Regions from separate parts of the Micromonospora sp. NPDC002717 genome, predicted to be linked through region 1. Evidence: riboswitches for the same ligand, from Rfam matches in the RefSeq annotation. Region 1 holds a riboswitch; each other region holds the start of a gene.
What was found. Region 1 has a riboswitch for cyclic di-AMP ahead of ABT006_RS00770 (coiled-coil domain-containing protein). Riboswitches for the same ligand answer to the same signal wherever they lie in the genome.
Positions count from the first base shown of each region.

Region 2: another riboswitch for cyclic di-AMP. It lies ahead of ABT006_RS18065 (coiled-coil domain-containing protein); the one in region 1 lies ahead of ABT006_RS00770 (coiled-coil domain-containing protein).
Region 3: another riboswitch for cyclic di-AMP. It lies ahead of ABT006_RS14775 (C39 family peptidase); the one in region 1 lies ahead of ABT006_RS00770 (coiled-coil domain-containing protein).
Region 4: another riboswitch for cyclic di-AMP. It lies ahead of ABT006_RS35060 (C40 family peptidase); the one in region 1 lies ahead of ABT006_RS00770 (coiled-coil domain-containing protein).

Region 1 covers NZ_JBEOVW010000001.1:144,685-152,155, reverse strand. The annotation lists gene ABT006_RS00775 (carbonic anhydrase) at 153-941, shown strand; gene ABT006_RS00770 (coiled-coil domain-containing protein) at 1,132-2,151, opposite strand; cyclic di-AMP (ydaO/yuaA leader) riboswitch at 2,155-2,286, opposite strand; gene ABT006_RS00765 (YibE/F family protein) at 2,453-3,805, opposite strand; gene ABT006_RS00760 (hypothetical protein) at 4,224-4,796, shown strand; gene ABT006_RS00755 (DUF305 domain-containing protein) at 4,874-5,503, shown strand; gene ABT006_RS00750 (metal-sensitive transcriptional regulator) at 5,558-5,860, opposite strand; gene ABT006_RS00745 (heavy-metal-associated domain-containing protein) at 6,009-6,218, shown strand; gene ABT006_RS00740 (DUF8832 domain-containing protein) at 6,248-7,249, shown strand; gene ABT006_RS00735 (heavy metal translocating P-type ATPase) at 7,260-7,471, shown strand, end outside.
Region 2 covers NZ_JBEOVW010000011.1:26,004-33,474, reverse strand. The annotation lists gene ABT006_RS18090 (hypothetical protein) at 129-458, shown strand; gene ABT006_RS18085 (carbonic anhydrase) at 546-1,190, opposite strand; gene ABT006_RS18080 (alpha/beta fold hydrolase) at 1,338-2,273, shown strand; gene ABT006_RS18075 (HelD family protein) at 2,442-4,559, shown strand; gene ABT006_RS18070 (cation diffusion facilitator family transporter) at 4,670-5,587, shown strand; cyclic di-AMP (ydaO/yuaA leader) riboswitch at 5,741-5,872, shown strand; gene ABT006_RS18065 (coiled-coil domain-containing protein) at 5,886-6,947, shown strand; gene ABT006_RS18060 (SRPBCC family protein) at 7,049-7,471, opposite strand, start outside.
Region 3 covers NZ_JBEOVW010000008.1:206,348-213,818, forward strand. The annotation lists gene ABT006_RS14770 (alpha/beta fold hydrolase) at 1-613, opposite strand, end outside; gene ABT006_RS14775 (C39 family peptidase) at 722-1,567, opposite strand; cyclic di-AMP (ydaO/yuaA leader) riboswitch at 1,788-1,929, opposite strand; gene ABT006_RS14780 (hypothetical protein) at 2,218-2,976, opposite strand; gene ABT006_RS14785 (hypothetical protein) at 3,194-3,598, opposite strand; gene ABT006_RS14790 (acyltransferase family protein) at 3,777-5,045, opposite strand; gene ABT006_RS14795 (polysaccharide pyruvyl transferase family protein) at 5,307-6,632, shown strand; gene ABT006_RS14800 (glycosyltransferase family 2 protein) at 6,722-7,471, shown strand, end outside.
Region 4 covers NZ_JBEOVW010000001.1:594,164-601,634, reverse strand. The annotation lists gene ABT006_RS02980 (N-acetylmuramoyl-L-alanine amidase) at 1-1,795, opposite strand, end outside; cyclic di-AMP (ydaO/yuaA leader) riboswitch at 2,036-2,172, shown strand; gene ABT006_RS35060 (C40 family peptidase) at 2,185-3,234, shown strand; gene dcd (dCTP deaminase) at 3,287-3,865, opposite strand; gene ABT006_RS02960 (pyridoxamine 5'-phosphate oxidase family protein) at 3,944-4,495, shown strand; gene ABT006_RS02955 (zinc metalloprotease) at 4,615-5,598, opposite strand; tRNA gene ABT006_RS02950 (tRNA-Gly) at 6,000-6,073, shown strand; gene ABT006_RS02945 (hypothetical protein) at 6,178-6,318, shown strand; gene ABT006_RS02940 (GNAT family N-acetyltransferase) at 6,454-6,789, opposite strand; gene ABT006_RS02935 (hypothetical protein) at 6,839-7,471, opposite strand, start outside.

The DNA.
Region 1 (7,471 bases):
CCCGCCCGGCGTCCGCAGCCGGGCGCGAACATATGAAATGCATATCACGCATCCCTTGACGTACCTTCGAGTGCGTGTGACCGTGGGGACTGCCCGCGTCCAGCGTCGGCCGGGATGACCAGGTCGTTCACGTGAGGGACGAGGTGAGGGAGATGAATCGTCCCGGATCTCCCGGCGCGCAGCCGGGCCCGGAGCGGAAGCCGTCGGAGCCGGCACCGGGGGGCTCGACCGCCGTGCGGGACGCGCTCCCCACTCCCGGCGACCCGGAGCAGGCGTTCGCCGAGTTGCAGGCCGGCAACCACCGGTTCGTCACCGGCACTCCACGCCACCCCAACCAGGACGCCGGGCATCGTGCCGCGGTCGCGGACGGGCAGCACCCGTTCGCGGTGATCGTCGGCTGCTCCGACTCCCGGCTCGCCGCGGAGATCATCTTCGACCGCGGCCTCGGCGACCTCTTCGTGGTGCGCACCGCCGGACACACGGTCGGCCCCGAGGTGCTGGGCAGCGTCGAGTACGCCGTGACGGTCCTGCGCACGCCGCTGGTGGTGGTCCTCGGGCACGACTCCTGCGGGGCCGTCCAGGCGGCCCGTGCGGCGGACGCCACCGGCGCGCCCCCGGCTGGGCACCTGCGCGCCGTGGTGGACGCCGTGGTGCCCAGCCTGCGCCGCGCCGCCGCCGAGGGCGTGGACGACATCGACCGGATCGTCGACATCCACATCGCGCAGACCGTCGAGGCGATGCTGGACAGGTCGGCCGTACTCGCCGCCGAGGTTGCCGCCGGGCGCTGCGCCGTCGTGGGCATGTCATACCGGCTGGCCGCCGGCGAGGCGCGGGCGGTCACCGCCGTGCCGACCGGCGAGCCGCGGGGGGTCGCCGCCGCGCCCACCGGGCCGGGCGCGGTCGACGGGGCACAGCCGGCCGCCAGCGCCGCCCTCGCCTGACCGGTTCCCACGCTCGCCCGGCCCGGCCCGGACGCCCGACGACGCCCGGCGACGAGGGCCACAGGCGTCGGCAGGGCCACGGGCGGCGACCACAGGCCGTGGACGCCAGCAGGGTCACGGACGCCGACACGGCGACAGACGCCGACAGGGCCGCCCCGCGACTGCGGGGCGGCCCTGTCGTTGGCTGCCGTCAGAGCAGCGACACGTGCACGTGGTCCGTATGGTTCGACGGGCCGCTGTAGGACTTCCAGCCGGTCGCCGGGAACCAGATCTGCCGGTTCCAGATCACGTAGTAGATGCCGAGCCGGTCGGCGTTACGGACCAGGAACGCGGTCAGGTTGTTGCCGTACATGTAGGTGTCGTCGTTGTGCCAGGGGGAGAAGCCACTCCTCTGCAGCGACCAGTCGCAGGCCCGGCCCTTCGGATGCTCGTACGGCCCGCCGGAGCGGTAACAGCCGACGAAGCGGTTGAAGCCGGCCCGCTTGACCTCCTTGTACATGTGCAGCGTGCGCGCGGTGATGCAGCCGGAGGTGGTGGGGTCGTCCTCGGTGCAGGACAGGGGCTTCCAGTCGCCGTCGGCAGTACGACCCGGTGCCATCCGGGCCACCGGCGAGGTGGCGACCACCTTGCCGCTGGTCAGCCCCCTGCCGCCGACCAGTGCGAGCGCCTTCTCCGCCTCGCGCTTGCCGCGGGCCATCTCGTTGGTCAGCTTCGTCTGCTCGCGAACCTCGGCGTCGAGCGCCAGCTTGGCCTGCTCGGCGCGGTTCTTGACCGCGTTCACCTCGGCGAGTTTCTTGGAGTTGACCAGGTTCAGCTCGTCGAGGGCGGCGGCGCGCTTGACGAACGAGTCGGGGCTGGCGGTGTCCAGCAGCATCGACACCGCGCCGATCCGCCCGGTCCGGTAGGACTGGGCGGCGATCTGGCTCACCTGCGGGGCCAGCGCTGCCAGGTCGGCCTGCGCCCGGTCGACCTCCAGGGCCAGTTCCAGTTGGCGCTTCTTCGACTTCGCGAGCTTCGCCTTGGCCTGGACGTAGTTGCGGTTCCGCGTCTCGATCAGGTCGTTGAGCAGCTTGGGCTCGTCGTCCCCGTGGCCGGAGGGCTGGGGCGGTGGGGTGGGTGCGGCCGCCGCCGGGAGGGGCCCGGCGAAGACGGCCAGGGCGGCGATCACGGCCACCACAGGTGTCAACCAGCGGCGTAGGGGTGCCGTCACATTTTTCCCTTCCGTCGACCGCCGACCGGGTTAGCTGACGGGTTCGGGGCGGAAGTGGCCCCTACCGCTGTCGCGGATTCACCCCACGTACCTGGGTCCCCGGCTCGCCTGGCGGCGATTGGGCGGCGGCACCGCAGGCGCCGCTGCGCGCCTTCGGCGGTGACCGGCAGCGAGGTTACCCGAGAGCCCTGCCGGGGATCTACGTCCCTAAGCCGACTAAATGCGTTATTTCGTAACGGCGGAGGGTGAGCAGTGACGCGTTTATCAGGCGGGACGTCCTGATCGGTCACGCTGAGGAGTTTCACCATGCGGTGTCCGTGCTCCCGTCGCGGTCGGGCCACCCGGCGGGGGCTGCGGAGGCGGTGTTTCCGGCGCGCGGCCCGCTGAGGGCCTCCAGCGCCTCGGACCGGTCGGCCGCCGGTCGGGGAGCAGGCGGGGTCGGCGGTGCGCCGCGGTCGGCTGACTCGCCGCCGCGCCGGCCGGCCGTGGTCACCACGGCCGCGAGCCCGGTGGTCAGCGGCACGGCGGCGATCAGGCCCAGGGTGGCGACCGCGCTGCGGACGATCTCCTGGGCCAGGAACTCGCTGGTCAGGATCTGGCTCACCGCCCGGGAGTCGGCGGTCAGCAGGAGCAGCACCGGCAGCGAGGCCCCGGCGTACGCCAGCACGATGGTGTTCACCGTCGAGGCGATGTGCGCGCGACCGACCCGGGTGGCCGCCCGGTACAGCTGCATCCGGGACAGCCCCGGGTTGGCGTGCGCCAGCTCGGTGACCGTCGCGGCCTGCGTCACGGTGACGTCGTCGAGCACGCCGAGCGAGCCGATGATGATCCCGGCGAGCAGCAGGCCGTGCAGGTCGACGTCGGCCTGGAACATCGACAGCGTGGTGGCGTCCTCGGTGCCGAACCCGGTCAGGTGGGTCGCCGCGGTGGCGATCGTGCCGAGCACGCCCGTCAGCACCAGGCTGCCCAGCGTGCCGAGCACGGCGACCGAGGTCTGCGCGGTCACCCCGTGCGTCAGGTAGAGCACCACGAACATGATCAGTGCCGCGCCGACGACCGCGACCAGCAGCGGTGGGCTGCCGGCGCTGATGCCGGGCAGCACGAAGGTCAGCAGGATGGCGAAGCTCGCCGCCAGGCCGGCCAGCGCCGCGAGCCCCCGCCACCGCCCGAACGCGACGATCGCGGCGGCGAAGAGCACCACCAACCAGAGCAGCGGCTTGCCGCGCTGGTGCTCGGCGATGTTGTAGGCGCTCGCCGAGGGGTCGGCGGGATCGGTGAGCTGGACCAGGATGATCTCGTCGCCGACCGCGACCGTCGGCGCCCCCGGCCCTGCCGGTACGGGCGTCTCCACCTGCTGGCCGGCGTCGGGGCCGTCGTCGACGCGTACGGTCACGGTGCCGCAGGGGCCCTCCGCGGCGCCCGGGGCGCCCTCCGGCGTCTCCGGGGTGGGCGGGCACGGCTCCGTCACCACCCGGGTCACCGTGCCGTGGTGGCGGGGCGGATCGGTGCCGGGCGCGGCGTCCGGGGCGTCCCACGGCCAGAGCAGCAGGGCCGCGATCAGGGTGGCGACGAAGAGGGGCACCACCGTCGCGACGAGGATCCGTCGCACCCCCGGCGGTGCGGACGGTGCGGGACGGGTGTGGTCGGCGCCCATCGAGTGTCTCCCAACGAATCCAGGGCGGGGTACGTGCCGGCGGGCCGGTCGGTTCGGCGTGCCCGGGTGGCCGCCGCGGCGGATCGCCCTGTGGTGTCGGGCCGGTCACGCACCGCGACGGCCCGGCCCGGCCGGTCGCGGTCGCTCGATACCGCCGCCCGGTCGGGGCAGCGGTGCGGGCGGCGCGGAGTGCGGAGGGCCACCGGCCGAATGGTAGCCATCCCGACATCCGGGCGCAGGTCGTGAGGGCTGGTGTCGGCCGCGGGCCGTCCCGTCCGGCGACCGCTGGTCGCCGCCCGGTCACCGCGGGTCGACCGCCCCGTCGTGGCCGACACGGCGGTCTCGTCCGGGGTGGATTCGCCGCCGGGTGCGCCGGTCGCCCCCAGACGCGCCGGCCCCGGGGGCTACCGTGGTCGGTGTGCGGGCGGCGGCGACAGTGACGGCGGGGCGATGGGTCCGGCTGCTGCTGCTCGTCGGCACGCTGTTCGGCCTGGCCGCGATGCACACCCTCGGCCACGGCTCGCACGCCGTGGGCCATCCCGCCGAGTTTTCCGCGCACGCCGTTGCCGCAGCGGGTGCGCACGGCGGCGCGGCGCAGGCGCTGCCCCGTCACGACACCTTTGCGCCGCTCAGTCAGGTCACCGCCGCGCTGCCCCGCCACGACACCGCCGCGCCGCTCGGTCAGGACCCCGCCATCGCGTACGTCGTCCCGGCGGCGCTGTCCGGCGTCGTGGGCTGCCCGGGCGACTGCCCGCACGAGCGGTTCCTCCCGTCCGGCGGGGCGGGCGGCGAGCTGCCCTGGTGGGGCGTGTGCCTGGCGGTGCTGGGCGCGCTCGCCGTTCCGCTGCTGCTCGCCGTGCTGCTGCTGGCCGGCGTGCAGGCCGCCGGCCTGGCGGCCCAGGGGTCGGGCGGGCCGGCCCGGTCGCCCCGTGCCCCGCCGTCCCGGCCGGTCGGCCTGCGGCTCGCCACGGTCTCGGTGCTGCGCAGATAGGACGCCCCGGCGCGGCCCGGTCAGCCGGTCCGCGTCCCCGTCCTGCTGCGTACGTTTTGACACCGAAAGGCCCAGACGTGACTACTCGTACCATTGCGCGCCGTGCCGCCCTGGCCGGCGCCACCGTCACCGCCGCCCTAGTCCTGACCGCCTGCGGCGGCGACGGGCACTCGTCCCCGGGCGCGGGGCACGGCACGCCCGCCACCAGCGGGCTGGCGGCCACCGCGTCCGGCGCGGCCGCCTTCGGCGACGCCGACGCGATGTTCGCCCAGATGATGATTCCGCACCACCGGCAGGCGGTGGAGATGGCGGAGCTGGCCGCCACGCGGGCGGCGGACCCGGAGGTCAAGCGGCTCGCCGGGGAGATCAAGGCCGCCCAGGCGCCCGAGATCGCCACCATGAGCGGCTGGTTGTCGGCCTGGGGGCGGCCGGTGCCGTCGCCCGGCGCCGAGACGCCGCACATGGACCACGGCATGCCCGGCATGATGTCCGACGCCGACATGGAGAAGTTGGCGGCGGCCTCCGGGCGGGAGTTCGACCGGCAGTTCCTGACCATGATGATCGCGCACCACGAGGGCGCCGTCACCATGGCCCGGGACGAGCTGGCCCGGGGTGTGAACGCGGAGGCCAAGGCCCTGGCCCAGCAGATCGTCACCACCCAGCAGGCCGAGATCGACACGATGGAGAAGATCCTCGACCGGCTCTGACCCGGGCCGCCCCGGCGCTCGTACCGGGCGAGCGCCGGGGCACCGCCGGCCGGGTCAGCCGCGCTTCATGAGGCGGCCGACGGCGGCCATCATCTCGGTGGCCATCTCGTCGGCCCGGCCCTCGGCCGCCCCTTCGTGCATGCAGTGCCGGGCGTGCCCGTCGAGCAGGCCGAGGGCGACCTTGTCCAGGGCGGCCTGGATCGCGGAGATCTGCGTGAGCACGTCGATGCAGTAGCGGTCGTCGTCGACCATCTTCTCGATGCCGCGGACCTGCCCCTCGACGCGGCGCAGCCGCGCGAGCAACTGGTCCTTGCTGGCGGTGTAGCCCCTGGTCGGGGCGGGCGTCGGTGTGGTCATGCGATCCAGGATAGCGTACCCCTCGGGGGTATGGTACTGTCCTCCGTGTCCGATACCCCCACCGGGTATCGGTACGCAGGGCAGGCATCCGTCCGCCTCCTCATTACCCCTGGGGGGTATATGCTGGAGGCGTCGAGAGGAGAGTTCGATGGTCACCACGACGTACCAGGTGCAGGGCATGACCTGCGGGCACTGCGTCAGCTCGGTCAGCGCCGAGGTCGGCGCCATCCCGGGCGTCAGCGACGTCCAGGTCGACCTCGCCACCGGGCGGGTCACCGTCACCAGCGAAAGCCCACTGGACACCGACACCGTGCGCGCCGCCGTCGACGAGGCCGGCTACGACCTCGTCGGCGCCTGACGGCGGGCACGGGGAAACCGAGGTACACCATGAACACGGCGACGAAACTGAGCGGTTTCGTCCTCGGTCTCGCGGCGGTCTTCGGCGCGGCGTACGGGGTCGGCCAGGTGGCCGGCCCCGTGGCCCCGGCCGCCGGGACCGGCCACGACGCCGCGGACGGCCACGGGGACACCGGCGGGGCCGGCCACGGGGGCGACGAGGGCGGCGCGGCGGCCCACCTGCCCGGTGGACTGCTCGTCTCCGACCGCGGCTACACCCTCCGACCGGTCGACGCCCCGGCCGGGCAGTTCGCCTTCCAGGTCACCGGCCCGGACGGCCGGCCGGTCACCGCGTACGACGTGGCGCACGACAAGCGCATGCACCTGATCGTGGCCCGCCGCGACCTGTCCGGCTTCCGGCACGTGCACCCGGAGATGACGGCGGACGGCACCTGGCGGGTCGACTCGCCGCTGGGCGGGCCCGGCGTCTGGCGGGCGTTCGCGGACTTCACCCCCACCGGGGGCGAGGCGCTGACCCTCGGCGTCGACGTGACCGTTCCCGGGGCGCTGACCGAGCAGCCGCTGCCCGCCCCGGCGGCCAGCACGACGGTCGACGGCTACACCGTCACCCTCACCGGTGCCCCGCAGCCCGGCCGCACCGCCGAGCTGGCCCTGACCGTCAACCGCGACGGCGCGCCGGTCACCGACCTGGAGCCCTACCTGGGCGCGTACGGCCACCTGGTGGCGCTGCGTCAGGGCGACCTGGCGTACCTGCACGTGCACCCCGACGGCGAGCCGGGCGACGGGCGGACGAAGCCCGGCCCCGAGGTGAGGTTCTTCGCCGAGGTGCCGTCGGCCGGCGCCTACCGGCTCTACCTGGACTTCAAGCACGGCGGCGTGGTGCGCACCGCCGAGTTCACCGTCGTCGCCGGCACCCCGACGGGGTCGGCCTCGCCGGCCGCGACGGGCACCCCGGCGGCGCGCACGCCCGCCGCCACGAGCTCCCCGACCGCCGACGCCGGCCACGGCGCCCCCGGTCACGGGCACAACTGACGGGACCGTGATGACCACCACCAAGCCGCTGCAGATGGCACCCAACCAGATCGAGCTGGCGATCGGCGGGATGACCTGCGCCTCCTGCGCCTCCCGGATCGAGAAGAAGCTGAACCGGATGGACGGCGTGACCGCCACGGTCAACTACGCCACCGAGAAGGCCAGCGTCCGGTACACCGACGACGTCAGCCCGGACGACCTGATCGCGACGGTGGAGAAGAC
Region 2 (7,471 bases), on a different contig from region 1:
ATCGTGGTCGTGTACAGTTCCATCGGCGGCCTGTGCCGCGCACATCTTCCGCGGGCCCACTCACCAGGTGCCGTCCGCACAGCCCCCGGACGTTCCGTCCTCCCGTACGTCTTGCAAGGAGTACCTCCGTGGCGAGCAACACCTCTAAGACCGCGCGCGCGTCAGTCCGGGCCGGCCAGGCTGGCCAGGGTGGCGCCCTCAGCGTGCTGGGCGAGTTCAAGTACCTCATCCCGCTCAACGGCGGCAAGCACGCCTACGTGCGTAACCTGACCAACGGCAAGACCGCGCACCTGCGCACCGACTCCGAGGCCTTCGTCGAGGAGATCCGGACGCTGGCCGCCGCCGGCCACGCCGCAAAGATCCGGGCCGAGATCAACAACCTCAACGCCACCCACCCGGGTGACGGCTGGGACGCCACCGAGAAGCGCCTCGTCGAGGCCGGCGTCTTCGAGGGCTGAGCCCTCCCCCACGCGACACCTGGACCGCCCGTCGGGATCATCCCGGCGGGCGGTTCCGCGTCTGTGGACAGGTGTGGAGGAAGGGCGCTACACCTCGAGCAGGGCGACCTCGCCGGTGGCCAGGTCGTAGAGGGCGCCGACCACGGCCAGCCGGCCGGCGGCGACGGGGACGGCGAGCAGGTCGTCGGCGCGCAGCGCGGCCACCGTCCGCAGCACGTGCCGGCGGACCGCCAGCGGGTGCGCCCGCGGGTCGTCGACGCCCACCTCCGTCACCGCCGGGGCGATCTGTTCGACGAGGTGCGCCAGCGCGCCGCCCGGTGACCGCCCGCCGCGCAGCGCGTCCACGGCGGAGGCGACCGCGCCGCACCGCTCGTGCCCGAGCACCACCACCAGCGGTACGCCCAACTCCCCGACCACGTACTCGATGGAGCCGAGCACCGCCCGGTCGAGCACGTGCCCGCCGGTGCGGATCACGCAGATCGAGCCGAACGTCTGGTCGAAGATCGCCTCCAGCGGCACCCGCGAGTCGATGCAGCCGAGGAGCACCGCGTACGGCTGCTGGTCCCCGGAGGCCGCCGCGGCGGCGGCGGTGACGTCGTGGCCGTGGATCGGCTGGCCGCTGACGAACCGGCGGTTGCCGGCGAGCAGTTCCGCCAGGGCGGCCCGGGGCGTACCGCCGGCCGCACGCCCGTCCGGCGCGGGCCCGGGCGGCGTTGCCTGCGGCGACCCCATGCCTCCAGCTTGGCCGGCCCGGCCGGCGCCCGGACCGGGTTGCGAATCTTCTCACCGGCACGGTTGCCGTGGTGTCATGACGGGTAGCCGGTGTTACCACCGGGTATCCCCGGTGTTGCGGACCAGCGCGGCCCTGGGGAGGTGGCGATGCCGGAGCACGTCGAGGTGCGTCTTCCCGACGACGTGCGGCTGCACGTCGAGGCGTCGGGGCCGGCCGACGCCGAGGTCACCGTGGTGCTGTTGCACGGCTGGACGCTGGACGGGCGGGCCTGGCACCGGCAGCTCGCCGACCTGCGGGAACGCTTCGACGGCGCGGTACGGGTGGTGGCCTACGACGCCCGTGGGCACGGCCGGTCGAGCTGCATGGCGCTGCCCACCGCCACCCTCGCCCAGCTCGGCGACGACCTGGCCGCGGTGCTGGACGAGGTGGCCCCGAGCGGCCGGGTGGTGCTCGCCGGCCACTCGATGGGCGGCATGACGATCATGGAGTACGCGCACCGGCACCCCGAGCACTTCGCCGCCCGGGCCGCCGGGTTGGTCTTCGTCTCCACGACGGCCGAGGGGCACACGCACACCGTCTACGGCCTGTCGCCCCGGATCGCCCGGTTGATCCGGCTCGCCGAGACCACCGGGGCCGGCGTGCTGGCCCGGTGCGGGTCCTGGCGACCGCCCCGGGCGCTGCTGCGGGCGCTGCGCCCCAGCATCCGCTGGATGCTCTTCGGTGACCGCTGCGACCCGCACGACATCCGGCTGGTCACCTCGGCGGTGGCCCGCGCGTCGCTCCGCTCGATCGGCGGGTTCCGCGCCTCGATCGGGGCGCAGCACCGGCTGGACACCCTCGCCCGGCTCGCCCACCTGCCGGCGGCGGCACTGGTCGGCGACCGGGACCGGCTCACCCCGCCGCCGTGCGCCGAGTCGATCGCCGCCGCGCTGCCGGCGACGGAACTGACCGTCTGTGCGGGCGCCGGGCACATGCTGATGATGGAACGCCCCGCCGAGGTCAACGCGGCGCTGGGCGGCGTGCTCCGCCAGGTGCTCGACGACGCCCGCTCCGCCGCCCCCGCCACCACCCGCGAGGGGTGACGCGGCAGGCCGGCAGAGGTGACGCGGGCAGGCCGGGAGGGGTGACGCGGGCTCCTTTCCCGCACCTCAGGCGCGGCTGGTTGCGCGCGGGCCGTACCCTCTTGCGGTTGGCCTGGCGTGGTTCGCGCGGTTCGCGCCGCCCGCCGCCGACGTCAGGAGGAGCGACCGTTGACCGACCAGACCACCCTGGCGCAGGAGACCGCCGTCGAGCAGCGGCACCTCGACCGGGTGTACGCCCGACTGGCCGAGCTGCGCCGGTCGGCGGTCCGCGCCGAGAAGGAGGGCTACCGACTCGCCCGGGTCGGCAACTTCGGGGCGCTGGTCGAGCGGGACGCGATGGTGTTCCACGCCGCGCAGCGGCGGCACGTGCTGGACGCCGAGCACGAGGGGCTGGTCTTCGGCCGGCTGGACCTGCGCGACCGGCAGGTGCTGCACGTCGGGCGGCTCGGCATCCGGGACGAGGACGCGACCACCCTGGTGGTCGACTGGCGGGCCCCGGCCGCCGCCGCCTTCTACCAGGCCACCCCGGCGGAGCCGCTGGGCGTGGTGCGGCGGCGCATGATCCAGTCCTCCGGTGAGCGGGTCACCCGGATCGAGGACGACCTGCTCGATCCCGCCGCCGCGCCCGCCGACATGGCGGTGGTCGGCGACGGCGCGCTGCTCGCCACGCTGTCGAAGGCCACCGGCCGGGGCATGCGGGACATCGTCGCCACCATCCAGCGGGAGCAGGACGAGGCCATCCGCTCCCCCGGTTCCGGGGTGACGATCGTCTCCGGCGGCCCGGGCACCGGCAAGACGGCGGTCGCCCTGCACCGGGCCGCGTACCTGCTCTACTCCGACCGCAGCCGGTACGCCGGCGGCGGCATCCTGGTGGTCGGCCCGTCCTCGGTCTTCGTCGAGTACATCGCATCGGTGCTGCCCTCGCTCGGCGAGGACACCGCCACACTGCACTCGCTGGGCACCCTGTTCCCGGGCATGAGCGCCACCCGCACCGACCCGCCCGCCGTGGCGGCGGTCAAGGGCTCGCTGCGGATGCGCCGGGTGCTGGAACGGGCGGCCCGGGACGCGGTCCCGGACGGTCCGGCCGAGCTGCGCCTGCTCTACCGGGGCGAGCTGCTCCGGCTGGACCGCCGCGAGCTGGACGCCATCCGGGAGCGGGCGATGCCCCGGGGCGCCCGCCGCAACGAGGTGCGCCGCGCCGGCTTCGACGGCGTCTTCGCCGCGCTCTGGGCGCAGGCCCGTCGGCTGGGCATCGGCCGGCTGCCCGAGCAGCGCGCGTTCGAGGACGAGATCGCCGAGCGGCCGGAGTTCCGGGAGTTCCTCAAGGCGTGGTGGCCCCGGCTGCACCCCCGGCACGTGCTGGGCTGGCTGGCCCGCCCCGACCGGCTGCGCCGGTACGCCGGCGGGATCCTCTCCGGCGCCGAGATCCGGCTGCTGACCGACGCGTACCGGAGCCTGGACCGCGCCGGGCTGACGATCGCCGACATCGCGCTGCTGGACGAGCTGGACGCGCTGCTCGGCAAGCCGATGAAGCCGGCCCGGCCGAAGCGGGACCCGTTCCAGCTGGCCGGCGGGGTCCGCGAGCTGAGCACGTTCGCCGACCGGCAGCGCGCGGCCCGCGAGGCGGCGCGGCAGCGCCCGGAGGACTACCGGGAGTACGCGCACGTCGTGGTCGACGAGTCGCAGGACGTCTCGCCGATGCAGTGGCGCATGATCGGCCGGCGCGGACGGCTGGCCTCGTGGACGGTGGTGGGCGACCCGGCGCAGACGGCGTGGACCGGCGACCCGGAGGAGCTGGCCCGCGCCCGGGACCAGGCGCTGGGCCGGCGCAAGAGGCACCACTTCACCCTGACCACGAACTACCGCAACTCGGCGGAGATCTTCGCGGTGGCGGCGGCCGAGATCCGCCGGCTGCACCCGGACCTCCCGCTGCCCAGGGCGGTGCGCTCCACCGGCGTCGACCCGGTCGAGCTGGTGGTGCTGCCGGCGGAGCTGGAGACCGCCGTGGCGACGGCGGCCACGGCGTTGCTGGCCGAGGTGGAGGGCACCGTGGGCGTGATCACCCCGGTGCCCCGCCGGGACGAGGTGGCCGGGTGGCTGGGCGGGCTTGACGCGCCGCGCCTGCAGGTGGTGACCAGCCTGGAGGCCAAGGGCATGGAGTACGACGGCGTGGTCCTGGTCGCCCCGGGCGAGATCCGGGCCGACCCGGGTTCGGGCGTACGGACGCTCTACGTCGCGCTGTCGCGGGCCACCCAGCGGCTGACCACCGTCGACCCGACCGGCTGAGTCGTCCCGACCGGCTGAGTCGTCCCGACCGCCGCCGGGCAATCACTTGCACATATTGCGATGTGAGCATAGATTGAACCGGGTCCTGACGGGTGACGGAAGGTGGGCGCGTGGGTGCAGGTCATGACCACCACCACGGGTCGGTCGCGAATGCCGCGCACCGCCACCGGGGCCGCCTCTGGGCGGCGTTCGCGCTGCTCGGCGCCCTGATGGTGGTGGAGGCGGTGGCCGCCTTCCGCACCGGCTCGCTGGCTCTGCTGAGCGACGCCGGGCACATGTTCACCGACGTGCTCGGCATCGGCATGGCGCTCGCGGCGATCACCGCGACCCGGCGCGCCGGCGCGGACCCGCAGCGCACCTTCGGCCTCTACCGGCTGGAGGTGCTGGCCGCCCTGGCCAACGCCGTGCTGCTCTCCGGCGTCGCGGTCTACGTGGTCGTCGAGGCCGCACGCCGGTTCGGCGACCCGCCGGAGGTGCTCGCCGGCCCGATGCTCGCGGTCGCCGTGCTCGGCCTGCTCGCCAACGTGGCCGCCTTCGCCCTGCTGCGGTCCGGGGCGAAGGAGAGCATCAACATGCAGGGCGCGTACCTGGAGGTGCTGGGCGACCTGCTGGGCTCACTCGGCGTGATCGGCGCGGCCCTGCTGATCGCCGTCACCGACTGGTGGTGGGCGGACCCGCTGGTCGCGGTGGCGATCGGGATGTTCATCCTGCCCCGCACCTGGCGGCTCGGGCGCGCCGCGCTGCGCATCCTGGTGCAGGCCGCGCCGGAGCACCTCGAGGTCACCAGGGTGCACGACCGGCTGGCCGCCGTGCCCGGCGTGGCCGAGGTGCACGACCTGCACGTCTGGACGCTGACCTCCGGGATGGAGGTGGCCTCGGCGCACCTGACGATGGAGCCGGGCGCGGAGGTCGGCGCGGTGCTCACCGCGGCCCGGACGGCCCTGCACGAGGACTTCCAGATCGAGCACGCGACGTTGCAGATCGAGCCGGGGGCGTCTCCCGGGGCCTGCGGGTCGGTTGAGTGGTAATGAGCACAGCCTTAAATCTGGGAGAGTATTGTTGACTTATGTCGGATTTGACGGTAAGCGGACAGGCACCCTCAGTCACCTGCGCTGCACCAGTCACACCGACACCGGTAGGCTCGGCTCCGGCCTCCGCCAGGCGGCACCCACCGGTGCCGGCGGTGGCCGCCGCCTAATCGCCCGGCGGGGCGAACCGGGGAACCATGTTCGTGGGGTGCATCCGCGTCAGCGGTAGGGATCTTCCGTCCCGAACCCGTCAGCTAACCCGGTCGGCGGCTGACGGAAGGACACGTGTATGCCAGTGATGGCACCTGTACGACGACGCGCCGCCCGGTTGGCGGCCCTGATCGCCGCGACGCTCGCCCTCGGCGCCGCGGTCACCCCGGTCACCACCGCCCCCGCGGCGGCCGCCTCCCGGGCCGGCCTGCTCGCCGCAGCCCCCGGCCAGGACCAGGAGGGCGGCACGCCCGCCCTGCGGGCCCAGCTCGAAGCCGCCAGCAAGGGCTACCTGGACGCCAAGCGGGCGCTGGACACGTCGGTCAAGCGGCAGCAGCAGCTCGCCGCGCAGCTCAAGACGACCGAGAGCGAGCTGACCGAGCGGAACAGCAAGGTCGGCGAGATCGCCGGAGTGGCCTACCGGACCGGCCGGCTGGGGGTGGTTTCCGCCCTGCTCAACAGCAGCTCGCCGGACGGCTTCATGGACCGGGCCGCCGCTCTCGACGCGGTGGCCGCCAACGAGGACCGGGCGCTCCGCGAGCTCCAGGAGACCCGCGACCAGGCCACCCGCACCAAGCTCGCCCTGGACGGCGAGATCCGGGAGCAGCGCAAGCAGGTCACGGTGATGGCCAAGCGCAAGGAGCAGGCGGAGCGGGCGCTGACGGTCGCCAACCGGTCGCAGGCAAGTGGCGGCGGGCCGGGCGGCAGCTCCACCGCGACGGCGAAGCCGGCGCCACGCAACTCCGACGGGTCCTGGCCGTCCGAGTCGTGCAGCGTCAACGACCCCACCCCCGCCAACGGCTGCATCACCCCGCGCACCCTGCACGCGCTGAACCAGGCCAAGGCGGCCGGCTTCACCCGCTACGTCTCCTGCTACCGCCCCGGCGGCTCCGGCGAGCACCCCAAGGGCCGGGCCTGCGACTTCGCGGCACAGAAGAGCGGGTTCGGCGGCGACGCCACCGGCGGCGACAGGACGTACGGCAACAACCTGGCGGCGTACTTCGTCAAGAACGCCGACCGGCTCGCCGTGCTCTACGTGATCTGGTACAGGCAGATCTGGCTGCCCAGCAGCGGCTGGAAGTCGTACAGCGGGGCCAACGGCGACCCGTCCAGCGACCACACCAACCACGTGCACCTGTCGGTCTACTGACGTTCGGCCCCGGTGACCCGCGGGCGGGTCACCGGGGCCGACCGCTCCCACCGCCACCTCCCCGGCCGACGGCCGGGGATTTCGCCGTGTCGGTGCCCGGCTCAGCCGGGCGGTGACTCCGGCGGGTGCCCACCGAGGGCGACGCCGAGCCGGGCCGCCAGCCCGAGGTGGGCGGCGCGCGCCTGGCGGAAGGCGTAGCCGAAGAGCGGGACCGGCGCGGCGAGGGTGATCTCGACGTCGATCCGGACCACGCCGTCCGGCTCGGCCCGCAGTCGGGTCCGGTTGCGCACCGTGGTGGCCGGCCACTGCCGGGCCACGGTGACGATCTCGTCCGGCCCGTCGACCAGGACGTCGGCCCGGTAGGTGACCGGCAGGCGCAGCGGCCCGACGGCCAGCCGGTCGGTGATGAGGTAGCTGGCCCGCGCGCCGCGACGGGGTGACACCCGGCGGACCCGGGCGATCAGCGGGTGCAGGTCCTGCTGCCGGGCCGGGTCCGCGAGCAACCCCGCGGCGTCGGCGAGCGA
Region 3 (7,471 bases), on a different contig from region 1:
GCTCGCCGCGGGCCAGCAGCACCGGCACGTCCGTCGCCGCCAGCAGGGTCGGCAGGTCCGGCTCCCCCACCCCGAACGCGGCGGGGTCCATCGCCAGCCGCCAGCGGCCGTCGACCTGCCGCAGCCCGGCCTCGACCACGGGGTGGTCCGGCGCGAGGAGCCCGGTCAGGCCGGCCACCCGCAGGTACCGGCGGGCCGCCTCGTCCCGGCTGGCGAACCAGGTCACCGGTCGGGCGGCCAACTCCCCGGCCTTCGCCAGCTCGGCCGGGGACCAGACGGCCTTGATGCCGAGCCCGACCACGGCGTCGACCGGCAGCCCGGCGCGGCGGGCGGCCAGCGCCAGCCCGACCACGCCGCCGAGGGAGTGCCCCAGCACGACGAGCCGGTCCCCCGCCGCGAGCCCCGCGGCGATCCGGTCGGCCAGCCCGGCGAACGAGTACGCCGGCAGCGGCGGCGACCAGCCGTGGCCGGCGAGGTCCGGCGCCAGCCACCGCCCCGCCCACCGGCGCTCCAGCAGCGGCGCCCAGGGCAGCCACACGTCCCCGGTCGCGCCCATGCCGTGCAGCAGCAGCAGGACGCGCCGGCCGTCCCGGTCACCCGATTCATCGACCATAGGCCGCAGTGTGCCACCCGCCGTACGCCCCGGCGAGGGCCGTGACCCGGAGACGACATCGGGCGCCGGCTCCCGGGGTGGGGAGCCGACGCCCGACGGGTGTCTTTCTCAGGCGGAGTAGCCGCGGGTGGCGGCCCAGTTCGCCAGGGCGATGGTGGACATCCAGTACGACGCGGTCGCCGGGTTCGCCGAGTCGGCGATCTTCACCAGCCGGCCCTCGTCCTGGTAGCCCACGACGGCGATGTAGTGGCCGCCGGGGAACGAGTGCCAGCCGCCGTCGGTGTCCGTGGCGCTGCCGGCGACGTTCACCACGACGCCCCGCCCGTCCGTGATGGCGGCGACGACGTCGGCCTGGAGCTGGTCCATCTGCGCCGGGGTCGCGGCACCGCCCGGGATCATCCGGGTCCGGTACGGGTCACCCTTCACCGTCGCGTTCAGCACCCGGGTGGTGTCCTCGGCCGAGTCGGTGCCCATCTCGTCGGTGCCCAGCTGGGCACCGAGGGCGTCCTGGCTGCGCGCGATGCCGGCGGCGCTGAGGGCGTGCCGGACGGCGGCCGGACCGCAGTTGTAGAAGGTGGTCTGGGCCTGGTAGTCGTAGTCCAGGGACTTCGCCTTCGGCGGCTTCGGCGGCTCCGGCTTGCGGGTCAGGTCCGGGTTCGGGGCGGCGCTGGTGGCGCTGGCCGACGGAGCGGCGCTGGACGCGGCCGGGGCGCCGGTCGACGGGGCCGCCGCGACGCGGGCGTCGCCGCGCGAGGCGACGGTGCCGTCCCGCAGCTCGCTCACGGCCACCGGGGCCTGTGCGGCGGCGGGTGCCTCGTCGGTGCCGGCCAGCAGCGCGCCGGTGCCCGACGCGAGCACGAGCGCCGCGGCCGACGCGGCGGCCACCTGGTACGGACGCTCGGACGTGAGGCGACGGAGCTGTCGCTTGAGGTGGTGCTTCACGGTTTCCTCCACGGGCTCGGGGGGTGAGCGGCCGCCGGTCCGCGCAGGGGGGACCGACCGCGCGGACGGCGTCCGGCGGTGGTGGACCACTCAGGGGATGCGCCCGGGATGCCGGGCGACGGGCGGTGACCGGTGGGTCAGCTCGCGGCGTGCGGTCGGGCGAGCGCGGGCACCGCGGCGCCGTGGAGGCGCCGGAACGACCGAGGGGCGGGTGGGTGCTGCACGGGGATGGAACTCCTTCCGACGCCGCCGACCGGGTTAGCTGACGGATTCGGGCGGGAAGAACGCCCTACCGTGGGCCGTGGCCCGCGGATTCACCCCGATGTTGCACTGGGTCCCCGGCTCGCCTGTTCACGATTAGGCGGGTCGGCGCGGCGTCGCCTCTTGCGATCGGGTACCGCACCGGACGGGCCGACACTACTGGTCGGCCCGCACCCTGCCAACCCGCTCCCACCTGCTTAAACCTTGATCGAGGGACTTTTTTTGCGGTCAGTTCGGCACTGACGTGACTCAATGGGACGACCGTTTCCCGACGCACCTTGCGTCGACAACCGGACGAGCGACGGACATCGGCGCGGAATCGTCGGCGGGAATCGGCCGGGCCGCGCCGGATGACCGGTTCGGCACCGCTATGACCGGCGTCACGAAATTGCCCCGGCGGTTCAGCCCACCCGCGCGGGCCGCCAGCGCGCGGCGAGCGCGGGCCGACGCCCGGCGGACACCGGCCGGGCCGCCGGGAGCCGGCCCGGCCGGAGCCGGACCGCCGCCGCGTACGCCTCCCCGGCCAGCGCCCGCGCCGCCTCGGCGGCCAGGTCGGCGTCCCGCCACGCCAACCGTTCCCGCTCGGCGGCGGCCCGGTGGTCGGCCCGCCTCGCGGCGCGTACCGCCCGGGCCAGCGCGATCTCCTGCTCGACCGGGTGTCGGCGGGGATCCCAGCCGGCCCGGCGGCCGAACACCTCGCGGAGTTGGCGGGTGGAGAGGTCGCCGCGCCAGTGGGCCGCCACCGCCGCCTGGTGCAGCCAGCGCTCGCGGGCGGCGTACTCGGCGGGGGTGCGCGGGGTGCGCGGGGCGGGCAGGGCGGCGGCCCCGGTGAAGCGGCGGGCGGCGGTCTCCGCCTCGTCGTACGCCCGCCAGGCCCGGCCGGCCTCCTCCTGCGCGGCGAGCCAGTCGGCCCGCCGCCGCCGGGCGGTGCGGGCGGCCCGGCCCGCCGCGACGGCCACCTCCTCGGCGTAGCGGCGCAGGTCGGCCGCCTCCGCCTCGGGGTCGACCGCGGGCGGGGCGACCGGCTCGCCGTCGGGACGGACCCGCTCGGGGCGGGCGACCAGCACGGCGAGCACGGTCAGGGCCAGCAGGAGCAGGGCGGACCAGATGGCGACGGCCCGCGGCACCTCGATCAGGAACTGGTAGACGACGGTCTCCATGGTCGGCACCTCACGGGGAGCGAGTGCGGCAGCGGGGCGCACCCGGCGCCCGGATGGCGGGGCGCGGCGGTGCCACGTCCCGCCGCCGGGACGGGTGCGGGTGGTGGAGGGCGGATGACGGGCGCCTTTGCCAACGCCTGCGACAGCGGAAGGTGCCCTTCCTACGCCGTTGCGGCGGGTGCGGTCGCGGGGCGCGTGCCCCGCGGGGCGGTGCGGATCACACGTGCGGCGGGCCCCGGGGGCCGACCGTCCCCGGGGTGTGCCCGGCCGGCGCGGGGACCGGGCCGACGGTGACGGCCCCGGCGGCTGCGCCCGGGTCGGCCGGAGCGGCGGGGTGGCCGGGGCCGGTGGCGGCCCGGTCGGCGGCGACGACGCGGTGGTCGGCGACGACCACGGGCGGGTCGGCGGGTGCCAGCGTGACGGGGAGCGCCGGGGCCGGGGGCGCCCAGGTGTGAGCCGGGGGCGCCCAGGTGTCGGTCGACGGCACTCCGGCCTGGGCCGAGACGGCGGGAAGGGCCCCGGCGCCGACGGCGAACGCGACCGCGACGGCGAGGCCGGTCAGCAGCCGCGCGGCCCACCGCGCCACCCACCACAGGGGACAGGTGAGCGCGACGGCAAGCACGCGACCACGCTACCGCCGATGCCGCCGGTCCGCATCGCCGCCGGGCGTGTCCCGGGTGCGGCGGTCTCGGCGGCCCTCCGGCCCGGTGCTCGGCGCGTCCGGCCGTCCACCCCGGACCAGGGTGGACGGGTGGTCCGGCCGCCCAGGTGGTCGACCTGGGCCGATGGACGCGGGCGTCCTACGCCCGGGGGCGCGGCCGGCCGGCGGTCGCAGGGGACTCGACGTACGCCGGTCGGTGGTCCGCCTCCGGCTCGGCGTGCCGGGGGCGCGGCACGACGCGCCCCCGCGCCCCCGGCACGGCCGGCGGTCGCTGCCGCGCGTCGGCCACACCCTCGACCGGCGGCGTCGGCCGGGCCGGGCGGCGCGGGCCGAGCAGCCGCATCATCGGCGTCTCGACGAAGCGGTGCAACGCTCCGGCGAGGGCCAGGTTGACCAGCAGGAAACCGAGCACCGCGGCCAGCCCCCACCAGCCGCGGTACCCGACGCCCCAGTCGCCGGTGAGCCGGAGCACGGTCACCATCACCAGCACGTGCACCAGGTAGAAGGCGAAGGAGACCTCGCCGAGCCATACCATCGGCCGGGACCGCCACGGCGACCGCCGCCCGCGCACGTCCGCGTCCGCCGCCGCGGTGATGACCAGGATGTACGCCACCGAGAGCAACGCCGCCCACAGCTCGGCGCGTACCCACTGCGCGGCGACCACCCAGGTGGCCACGAAGACCAGGCTCGCCACCGGCAGGCCCGGCCCCCGCCACCGGCCGCGCCGCATCAGCTCGGCGGCGGCCACGCCCATCCAGAACTCCAGGGACCGGACGGGCGGGAAGATCTGGGTGAACCACCAACGGCTCTCCTCGGGCACCAGGGCCTGGGCCGGCCAGAGCGCCAGGATCAGCAGCGGCACCGCGACGACCACGGTCCACAGTGCCCACGGCCGGGCCCGGCGGAGCAGCGGCAGCGCCAGCGGCAGGCAGAGGTAGAAGAAGAACTCGCAGGACAGCGACCAACTGACCGTGTTGATGCTGTAGAACGCGCCCGGCCGGGGGTCCCACGCCTGGAGCAGGAAGAGGTTCTCCACCGCGACGACGCGGTCCACCGGGTCGGCGAACCAGGCCGCGACCAGCAGGGCGAGCGCCCACAGCGCCACGTGGCTGGGCCAGATCTTGGCGATCCGGCGACGCCAGAACGCCCGGCGGGAGTCCGTCGGCCGGGCCGACCAGACCAGCACGAAACCGCTGAGGATGAAGAAGAACTGCACGCCGGAGAGGCCCAGGGTGAAGACCCAGTTCACCACTGCCCGGTGGTCAGGCTCGGCGATGATTCCCATCGTGCCGGCGTGGAAGCCGAAGACGAGCAGGGCCGCCACCCAGCGCAGCCCGGTCAGCGAGGGCAGCCGACCGGCCGGGGGCGCGGGCCGGGCCTCCGGCGCGACGGTCGCGGCCCCCGTCATGCCGGTGGCCCGGCGGTCCGCAGGGTCACCAGCACGTACGTCTCCTCCTCGGCCGTCGGCGGGCGGCGCAGGACGGCCCGCGGCGGCCTCCGGTCGGCGCCGCCGCCGGGCACCCTACCCGCCGCCCCGGATGTCCCCCGGCGTCCCCGTCCACCGCGTGACGGTTCCGTCCCTCCGCGTGGCGGAGTGACGCGCGTCTGTGCCGGGGCCGGCCGGTGGCCTAATATTCCGTGACCCGGAGGTGACGAGAGGCGGGGACGGATGCACCAGCGGATCCTGATGCGGGCGAAGAAGGGCCCGTTCGACGTCTACTCCCCCGAGGAGGCCTTCGAGGGGAACTGGATCGGCGAGAACAACGGCAACCTCGTCTTCAGCCACGCCGCGCACAAGCTGCTGCAGACCAGCACCACCGAGATCACCCCGACCGAGTTCAAGGTCAACCCGCGCGACGCCGACATGATCAACGAGCGGTACGACGTCTACGTCATCCCGCTCGCCAACGCCTTCCGGCGCAGCTACGCCCACCGCATCGAACTCATGACGAAGCTCGTCGAGCGGCTGAAGATCCCCGTGGTGGTGCTCGGGGTGGGCGTGCAGACCGACGTCAAGGGCGACCGGGAGTACCTGCGCCCGATCGACGACGCCGTCACCCGCTTCGTCCGGGCCGTGCTCGACCGCTCGCACAGCATCGGCGTACGGGGTGAGATCACCGAGGGCTACCTGCGCACGCTGGGCTTCTCCGCCGTCGACGTGATCGGCTGCCCGTCGATGTTCCTGCACGGCGACAGCCTGCGGGTGGAGAAGCGGAAGGCGGCGCTGGCGCCCGACGACCGGCTCGCGCTCACCGTCTCGCCGTACGTGAAGTCGATGGCGAAGATCATCGCCCGGCACCACGAGCGGTACCCGAACCTGCGCTACCTGCCGCAGGACCTCAAGACGCTCGGCACCCTGCTCTACGGCGACGCCCCCGACGACCGGGGCAAGTCCAGCGCGATCCCGATCCACACCTCGCACCCGCTGTTCACCGAGGACAAGGTGCGGATGTTCGTCGACCCCTGGACCTGGATGGACTACCTCTCCGGGTTCGAGTTCGCCTTCGGCACCCGGATCCACGGCACCATCACCGCGCTGGTCGCCGGCACGCCCGGCTACCTCTTCGCGCACGACTCGCGCACCCTGGAGCTGGCCCGGTACTTCGACATCCCGCACCGGGTGATGAAGGAGGTGCCGGCCGACGTCGACGCCGCCCAGCTCTACGACGAGGCGGACTACACGGCGCTCAACGACGGCCACAAGGCACGCTACGAGACCATGCTCGCCTTCCTCGCCAAGCACGACCTGGGCAATGCCTTCGCCGACGGCGACAGCGCCGCCCGGTTCGACGCGCGGGTGCGGGCCACCACGTTCCCGCCGGCCGTGCGGCCGGCCAGCGCGACCGCGCCGGACGTGCTGCTGGAGCGGATCCAGTGGCTGCGGGACCGCAACGCGGAGCTGCACCAGGACGCGGAGACGCTGCGGGAGCAGCGCCTGCGCACCCGGGTCAAGCGGGTGGTGGGCGGCCCGGTGAGGCGCATCCTGAACCGTTAACCCCGTGCTGGGCGGCTGTTCAGGGACTCCACCTTCGCCGGCAACGTGAGGTTCCGGGGCCGTCCATCCGCGCGGTCGATGGTGTCGGCGTGGTCATTGAGCCGACGCAAGCACCGCTGCTGAGCATCGTCGTGCCCGTGTACGGCGTCGAGCCGTACCTGTACCAGTGCCTCGAGTCGATCCGCGCCGACATCCCGGCCGGCGAGGCGGGCGCGGTGGAGCTGATCGCGGTGGACGACGCCTCCCCGGACCGCTGCGGGGAGATGCTGCGGTCGTACGCGGCCGGGCGGGTCGACATCCGTACCGTCCACCTGACCGACAACGTCGGCCTCGGGCTGGCCCGCAACGCCGGTCTCGACGTGGCCACCGGCGCGTACGTCTGGTTCGTCGACAGCGACGACTGGCTGCCGCCGGGCACGATCCCGGTGGTGCTGGACCGGTTGCGCCGGGACCGGCCCGACGTGCTGATGCTGGACCACCTGCGGGTGCACGAGGGCGGCCGGCGGGAGGTCGACGCGAGCAGCCACCTGCTGCGCGGGGTGCCGGGCGTGGTCCGCCTCGCCGACCGGCCGCAACTGCTGAGGGTGCAGCACACCGCCTGGAACAAGGTGGTCCGCCGCGGGTTCATGGCCGAGCTGGAGCTGCGCTTCTTCCCCGGCTGGTACGAGGACATCCCGTTCAGCCACCCGCTGCTGATCGGCGCGGAGCGGATCTCCGTGCTGGACCGGGTCTGCTACCTCTACCGGCAGGGCCGGCTCGGCGCGATCACCTCCACCCGCAGCCGCCGGCACTTCGACGCCTTCGACCAGTACGAGCGGCTCTTCGACTGGCTGGACCGG
Region 4 (7,471 bases), 450 kb from region 1:
TCGGCTGGTACGGCACGCCGGCCGGGTAGGCGGCCTGCTCCGGGTACGCCCGGCCGTAGACCGGGATGGTGGCCCTGCCGTCCTTCGGGGTCACCACGAAGCCCACGGACCACTTCGCGGTCGGCTTCGAGGCGGGGTTGTGGAACCACGCCTTCTGGCCGAGGTACCAGATCGCGGTCCAGTCCCCCTGCACCTCGGCCAGGGCGTACGTCTGCCCGGCGGAGGCCCGGGCGCCGTGGTCGGAGATGTACATGGTGTTCGGGGTGCCGTCGGGCCGCAGCGCGATGTCGTTGACCAGTGGCGCGTCGTGGCTCGGCGCGCTGTGCAGGATCACCGCGGACGAGCCGCGCAGCGGGCAGGGAGCCACCGGCGGGGGCGGGTTCGGCACGCCGGGCGGCTGCCGGTTGCAGCCGGTGAACTGCGGCTGGTTGGTGGCGAAGTCCGGGTCGATGGTGACCAGCCCCGTGTGCGGCGTGCCGGTCGACGTGAACGGCGCCTTGAGCAGGTCGAAGTAGTGCGACCAGTCCCAGTACGGGCCCGGGTCCCAGTGCATGCCGCGCACGGTCGAGGCGACGGTGCCGGGGACGTTGTCGTGACCGATGATGTGCTGCCGGTCCAACGGGATGTTGTACCGCAGCGCCAGGTGGCGGACCAGCTTGGCGGAGGTGCGGTACATCGCCTCGGTGTACCAGGTGCCGTGCCCCGCGAAGCCCTCGTGCTCCAGGCCGATGGACTTGGCGTTCACGTACCAGTTGCCGGCGTGCCAGCCGACGTTCTTGGTCTTGATGTGCTGGGCGATGTGGCCGTCCACCGAGCGCAGGGTGTAGTGCCAGCCCACCCGCCTCGGGTCCTTGACCAGGTTGACGCTGGGCCCGAAGTAGCCCTCGGTGTCGTGGATGACGATGTACTCGATCTTCTGCTGGGTCGGCCGGTCGGCGAGGTCGTGGTTGCCGTAGTCACCCACGGTCGGGCCGTACTGCGCGTAGGGCGCCGGGATCCACTCGCAGGAGATCGTGTCGGGGCACTCCAGCCCGTCGGGCCGGGCGACCTTGCGCAGGCCCAGCCGGTCCAGCCAGGAGCGTTCCGGCTGCACCGCGCGGGCGGCGAGGGTGACCTGCTGCCCGTCGTCGGTCAGCCGGCTGTCGCCGGCGGCGATGGTGGCGTACACCTCGTTGGCGAAGGCCGCCGCGGCGTCGGCGCTGTCCGCGCCGGAGTAGCGGGCCACCGCGCCGTACCAGGCCGCCGGGTCCGTGTCGGCGCCGACCGGGGCGCCGATCTCCTTCTGGTACGCGGCCAGCAGCGCCGCGCCACCCCGGATGTTGGCCGTGACGTCCGTGCGCAGCGCCTCCTCGCTGGCTCCGGTCAGCCCGGCGGCGGCGTCGAGCGTCCGCAGCGAGGCTTCGGCGGGGGGCTGGGCGGCCGGCGGCTCGTGCGCCCCGGCCAGGGACAGGCGGGAGTCGTCGCCCCGCGGGTCCTCGGTGCCCTCGTCGTGGTGGGTGCCCCCGGGCAGTGCGGCGACGTACTCGGCGTCGGTGAGGTGCATCGGTCCGAAGCCGCCGCTGGTGCTCGGCGTTCCGGCGTTGGTGTCCCAGCGGGACTGCAGGTAGGAGACTCCGAGCAGGACGCTCTCCGGCACGCCGTACTCCGCGGCCGCGGCGGCGTACTGCTGCTGCCGGTCGGTCGTCGGCGCGGCGGCGGCGGTTCCGGCGGCGGTGAGCGGCGTCGCCGCCAGGGCGGCCGCCACGGCGGCGGCCAGCAGGACGCGTCTGCTCCTCGATGTCGCTGACAGGTGCATCAGACCCCCAGGTCGGACGGGCGAATGTGGGGCCACCTTCGCCCCGGGCGCCACCTCCGGTCAATACCTTTCCATGCGTCACTTACTGAAGAAGGAAAATTTCGTCGACCGGAGTTGCGCGCTCCCACCGGTCCGTACGAATACGGTGTGTCACGGTGCGATGGGTTGCGGATCGATAACGACCGTCTCTACTCTGGTCATTCGTCGGCCGGCGACAGTCCGCCCATCCGGGGCGGTAACGGTCCGACACCGCCGAGTCGCTCCCGAGCGAGCCGGGGACCCAGGTACCCCGGGGTGAATCCGCAGCACCTGCGGTAGGGCGTCCCCTTCCCGCCCGAACCCGTCAGCTAACCCGGTAGGCGGTACGGGAAGAAGGAGTACGGAGCCCGGTGGCACACCATGCCCCGCGGCCACCGTCGCCACGGTCGGCACCCGCCGGCCCGACGACGGCTGCGCCGCGCCCACGCTGGTACCGCTGCACCACCGCCCTCGCCGCCCTGGCCGCGTTCGCCGTCGTCCTGACCGGCGGCGCCACGGCGGCCCACGCCGAACCGACGGTCGCCGAGATCGAGCGCCAGATCGACGAGGACTGGAACAAACTCGAACCGATCATCGAACGGCACAACGCCACCCGCCAGGACCTGGCCGCCAAACGCAGGCAGGCCGACGCCCTCGCCAAGCAGATCAAGCCCTTGGAACGGCAGGTCGAGCAGGCGATGGAGGAGGTCAGCGCGCTGGCCGTCCGCGCCTACAAGGGCGAGAACGTCTCCGCCGTCAACGCCCTGCTGGGCAGCCGCTCGCCCGACCAGATGGTCGGCCAACTCGAACTGCTCGACCGGTTCGCCCAGCACCAGCAGCAGGACGTGCGGCAGGTCGCCGAGCTGCGCGACCGGCTGGCCGAGAAGAAGGCCCCGCTCGACGAGATGGTCGTCCAGCTCGGCCGGACGGAGGCCCAGCTCGCCGCGAAGAAGAAGCAGATCAACGCCGAGATCGACCGGCTGCAGAAGCTGCGGCTGCGGATCTACGGCAGCGGCGGCGGCGGTTCGCTGCGCCCCGCCCCCTGCCCGGCCAGCTACCCGGGTGGCGGGGCCGGCACTGCGGTCAAGTTCGCCTGCGCCCAGATCGGCAAGCCCTACGTCTGGGGCGCCGAGGGCCCGAACGCGTACGACTGCTCGGGCCTGATGCTCGCCGCCTGGGCGAAGGCCGGGGTTTCGCTGCCGCACAACGCCGCGCAGCAGCGCCGCGTCACCGCGACCGTCACCCGGGGGCGAGCTGCGCCCGGGAGACCTGGTCTTCTACTACAGCGACCTGCACCACGTCGGCATGTACGTCGGCGGGGGCTGGGTGGTGCACGCCTCCCGAGCCGGGGTGCCGGTGAAGATGAAGAAGGTCGACGACGGCCCGATCCACAGTTACGGCCGCCCCGGCTGAGTGGGTGAGGAACGGGCCCTTCCTGGCGCGGAAGGGCCCGTCCTCACGGCGACTGTCGGGTCAGCGGGTCGGCCAGGTGCGCCAGTGCTGCCAGGAGCGGCTCGGGGTCGGGCCGCGCTGCCCCTGGTAGCGCGAGCCGTAGACGGCCGAGCCGTACGGGTGCTCGGCCGGCGACGAGAGCCGGAAGATGCAGAGCTGACCGATTTTCATGCCCGGCCAGAGGGTGATGGGCAGGTTGGCCACGTTGGACAGCTCCAGCGTCACGTGGCCGGAGAAGCCCGGGTCGATGAAGCCCGCGGTGGAGTGGGTGAGCAGGCCGAGCCGTCCCAGGCTCGACTTGCCCTCCAGCCGCCCGGCGAGCTGGTCGCCGAGGGAGATCACCTCCAGCGTCGAGGCGAGCACGAACTCGCCCGGGTGCAGCACGAACGGCTCGCCCTCGGGCACCTCGACCATCGACGTCAGGTCGTCCTGCTGCATCGCCGGGTCGATGTGGGTGTAGAGATGGTTGTTGAAGACGCGGAAGAGCTTGTCCAGGCGGACGTCGATGCTGGACGGTTGCACCAGCGTGGGCTCGAACGGCTCCAGCGCGAGCGTGCCCGCCTTGATCTCGGAGACCAGGTCGCGGTCGGAGAGCAGCATCGCACCACCTTAGCGAGCGATGTGCGTGACCTGCGTGTCGGACTACCTGTTCGTACACGTGTTCGATAGAATGTCGGCATGGCTTCCTGGTCCGAATTCGCCGCCGACGAGCCCCGCCTCGCCGACGGGATCCGCTCCCTCATGCAGCAGTACGGGCCGGGCTTCGGCTACCTGGCCACCGTCCGCGCCGACGGCGGGCCCCGGGTCCATCCCGTCTCTCCGGTGATCACCGACGAGGGGCTCTTCTGCTTCGTGGTCGACTCGCCGAAGCGGCGCGACCTGGAACGCGACGGCCGCTACGCCCTGCACTCCTTCCCGCCGGAGGAGAGTGACGACGAGGCCTACGTCGCCGGCCACGCCCGGCCGGTCACCGACCCGGCCCGGGTCGCCCGGCTGGCCCGCAGCCACCGGGCCGCGCCGCAGGTCGACTGGCGGCTGTTCGAGTTCACCGTCGACGTGGCGATGCTCGCCCGTCGGGAGCCGGGCGTCGCAGGCGGCGCCGGCGAGGGGCACGGCCGGCCCGCCGTCCAGGTCTGGCTCGACCCCGGCGCGACCGCCGCCGGCACCGCCGCGGTTCCCGAGGCGCGGTCGGGGAGCGGCGACAGCCTCGCCGCCCGCCCGGCCGCCTGAGACGCGGTGCGGCGCCCCGGGCCGTCCCCGTCCGGGGCGCCGCACCGCCCCCCACCCCGCCCCGAAGACGACGGTGCCGGCCCCGTCGAGCGGAGCCGGCACCGGTCGTGCGGGGGGAACTATGCCGCGCGGTACGCGTTCCAGGCGGTCAGCATGCGGCTGGCCTGCCCGGCGGTGAACTGGTACATGCAGGAGTCGTAGGTGTAGTCCATGAAGTTGGTGATCGGGTCGACGCCCGGGGCGGTGCAGGTGTCCCGGCCGGTCGGGCACTGGAACGCCGGGGATGCCTCGGGCGCGGTGTCGCTGACGCTGTCACCCGAGCCGGAGCAGCCGCCCTGGAAGGTGTGGTAGAGGTTCAGCCAGTGGCCGACCTCGTGGGTGCCGGTGTCGCCCTGGTTGTAGTTGGTGGCCGTGCCGCCCGGCAGCGACTCGCTCAGCACGACGACGCCGTCCATGCTGCTCAGCTTCCGGGTCGGGAAGGTCGCCCAGCCGAGCAGGTCGTTGCTCAGCTCGCCCAGGTAGACGTTGAGGGTGTTCTTGCCACCCTCGCGCAGCGAGGTCTTCATCTGCCGCTCGGCCGAGGAGCCCTGCACGATCGGGTACCACGAGGGGTTCGTCACCCGGTTGATCTTCTGGAGCTGGAAGCTGAACGCGGTGGCCGCGCCGCCGGTCGCCCCGCTGTATGACTGGTTCAGCACGTTGATCTGCGAGGCGATCATCGAGTCCGGGATGTTGCCGCCGGCCCGGGTGCCGTCCCGCTGGATCACGTGCACCACGACGGGGACGGTGACGGTGGCCGTGACGGAGGCGCCGGCGCCGGTGCGGAACCGGGCGCGCTCGCGCAGGGCGGCGGCCAGGTCGGCCTCGCGCTCGCGGGTCTCCGCCAGGGTCAGCTCGTTCGGCTCGTGCTTGGCCGCGCCGCCCGCCTTGATGCGGGAGTCCGAGTGGACGTCGGCCGGCTCGACGCAGACCTCGCTCGGGGCGGCGGAGAAGGCCGACGCGGCCGGTACGACGCCCACGGCGGCGGTGCTGAGCAGCAGCGCGAGGGTCGTCGACGCGACGCCGGCCGTACGCCGGGTCAGCAGGTTGGGACGGAGTCCCATGGGCCCACCTCTTTCTGGCCGGCGCGACAGGGGGTATGTCACGCAGTGGCTGAGAACGTTGGGCAGACGTTACAACCGATCGACGAATTTGAGAACGGCCATGTATTGCAGGGATGAAACTTTTTCCTGGCCGGCGCCGGCTCGTGATCGACAATTGGCGATGAAACGGTGATTCTCGGTAGCGACTCGCGCCGCCCGACGGCGCGTTGGCGTCGATCTTCGGGTACCGGTCCGCCGGTGGGTGCCGGCCACGGCACAGAACAGATCATGGCCGCCGTGGCGGGGCCAGCTCCCGGGCGGTGGCCGCGAGTCATCCGGGGGCCCGCCGCGCGACACGGTGCGGCATCGGAGGGGGTGCCTGGGTGCACCGGCGTGACGTCTCAGGTACAGTGGTGCCGCCTGCGGGTGTAGTTCAATGGCAGAACATCAGCTTCCCAAGCTGACAGTGCGGGTTCGATTCCCGTCACCCGCTCCAACTCGAAGGCCCTGGCCAGGACGTGAGTCCCGGTCGGGGCCTTCGATGTTCCAAGGTCAAGGATCATGCGGCGTGCCACTGGCCCCGGTCGGAGGGGGGGCGGCTTGCCTGCGAAGCTGACCCGGGACGAGGCGATCCACCTCGTTGACCGGATCATGCGGCTCGACTACGCAGACGACGCCGAGTTGAACGACTGGCTGACCAGCTCGAACGCGACCTGGGCTATCCGGACATCTCGGATCTGATCTTCACGGTTACGCCGGATTTGACGCCGGCCGAGGTTGTCGATCGAGCCAGCGCCTATCAGCCGGTCGCGATGCGGTCCACACCATGGACGGAGCCGTCGACCGCCTGAGGAGCGTGGGTCGGTAACGCAGCGGTCAGCCTTGCAGGCGGAAGTCCAGCATGTAGAAGACCTTGTCGTAGCGGCGTTCGCCGACGGCGACGAAGCCGGGCAGGCGGCCGTATTCGGTGAAGCCCAGCGACCGGTAGAGGTGCAGGGCATTGGTGTTGTCGCCACGGGCGTCCAGGGTGAGGACCTCGATAGCCGCCTCCCGGGCGTCAGCGATCAAGGCAGCGGTCAGCGCCGTGACTGCTGACGGACCGTTCCTGCTGCCGGAGTCCGTGAAGAGGTTGTTCCCGTTGCTGCGCCGGTGGTGGCGACGGAGGCACACATCCCACGCACGGCCCCCGAAGCCCGACGAGGAGTCCGTCAATGCCTGAACCCCGGGCCGGGTGACCAACCGGGGATGAGGTGCCGCTGGCTCATTCGCCGTGCGGCAGGCTCCACAGATGGACGGCGGTCCCGTCCCTGGAGACCGTGTACCAGGCGCCCTGCCCCGCCGAGCGGGGAGATCCCGAGACGGGGAAGGGGTAGGCGACACGGCCGCGCAGGGCCATCGTGCGTGTGTCGACCAGCCAGTGGCGGGGCTCCTCCGCGTGGTACTCGGTGCCGACCACGGCGCTGTCGTCGTACGGGAATGCCGCCTCGTAGTCCCAACATGCGCGGTCGTTGTCCTTGCTTGACGGAGGGGGCACCGCTTCCTCGGCGTACAGCCGCCGCAGTTCCGTGCCGTCCTCCGCCCGGTGCAGGTAGAGGGACCACTGCCCCGGATCCGTGGTCAGGAAGTGTTCCCCGGACGGGCTCACGGCGAGGAAGACCTCCTCGGCGAACTGCTGGACCGTGAGCGTCGCGCCATTCCAGTGCCCCCACAGCACGGGCGAGTCCTCATCGCCCTCGGCGACAGTCAGCCCCATGTACGCCGGGTCCGGATGGGGGAAGTGGTAGGAGCCCGATGCCACGGTCGTCGTCTCGGCCCGGGTCAGCACCGTGCCGTCGGCGGGATCGAGGATCAGCCATTCCTCCTGGATGTCGCCCTCCGCGTTGTTGCGGATGTG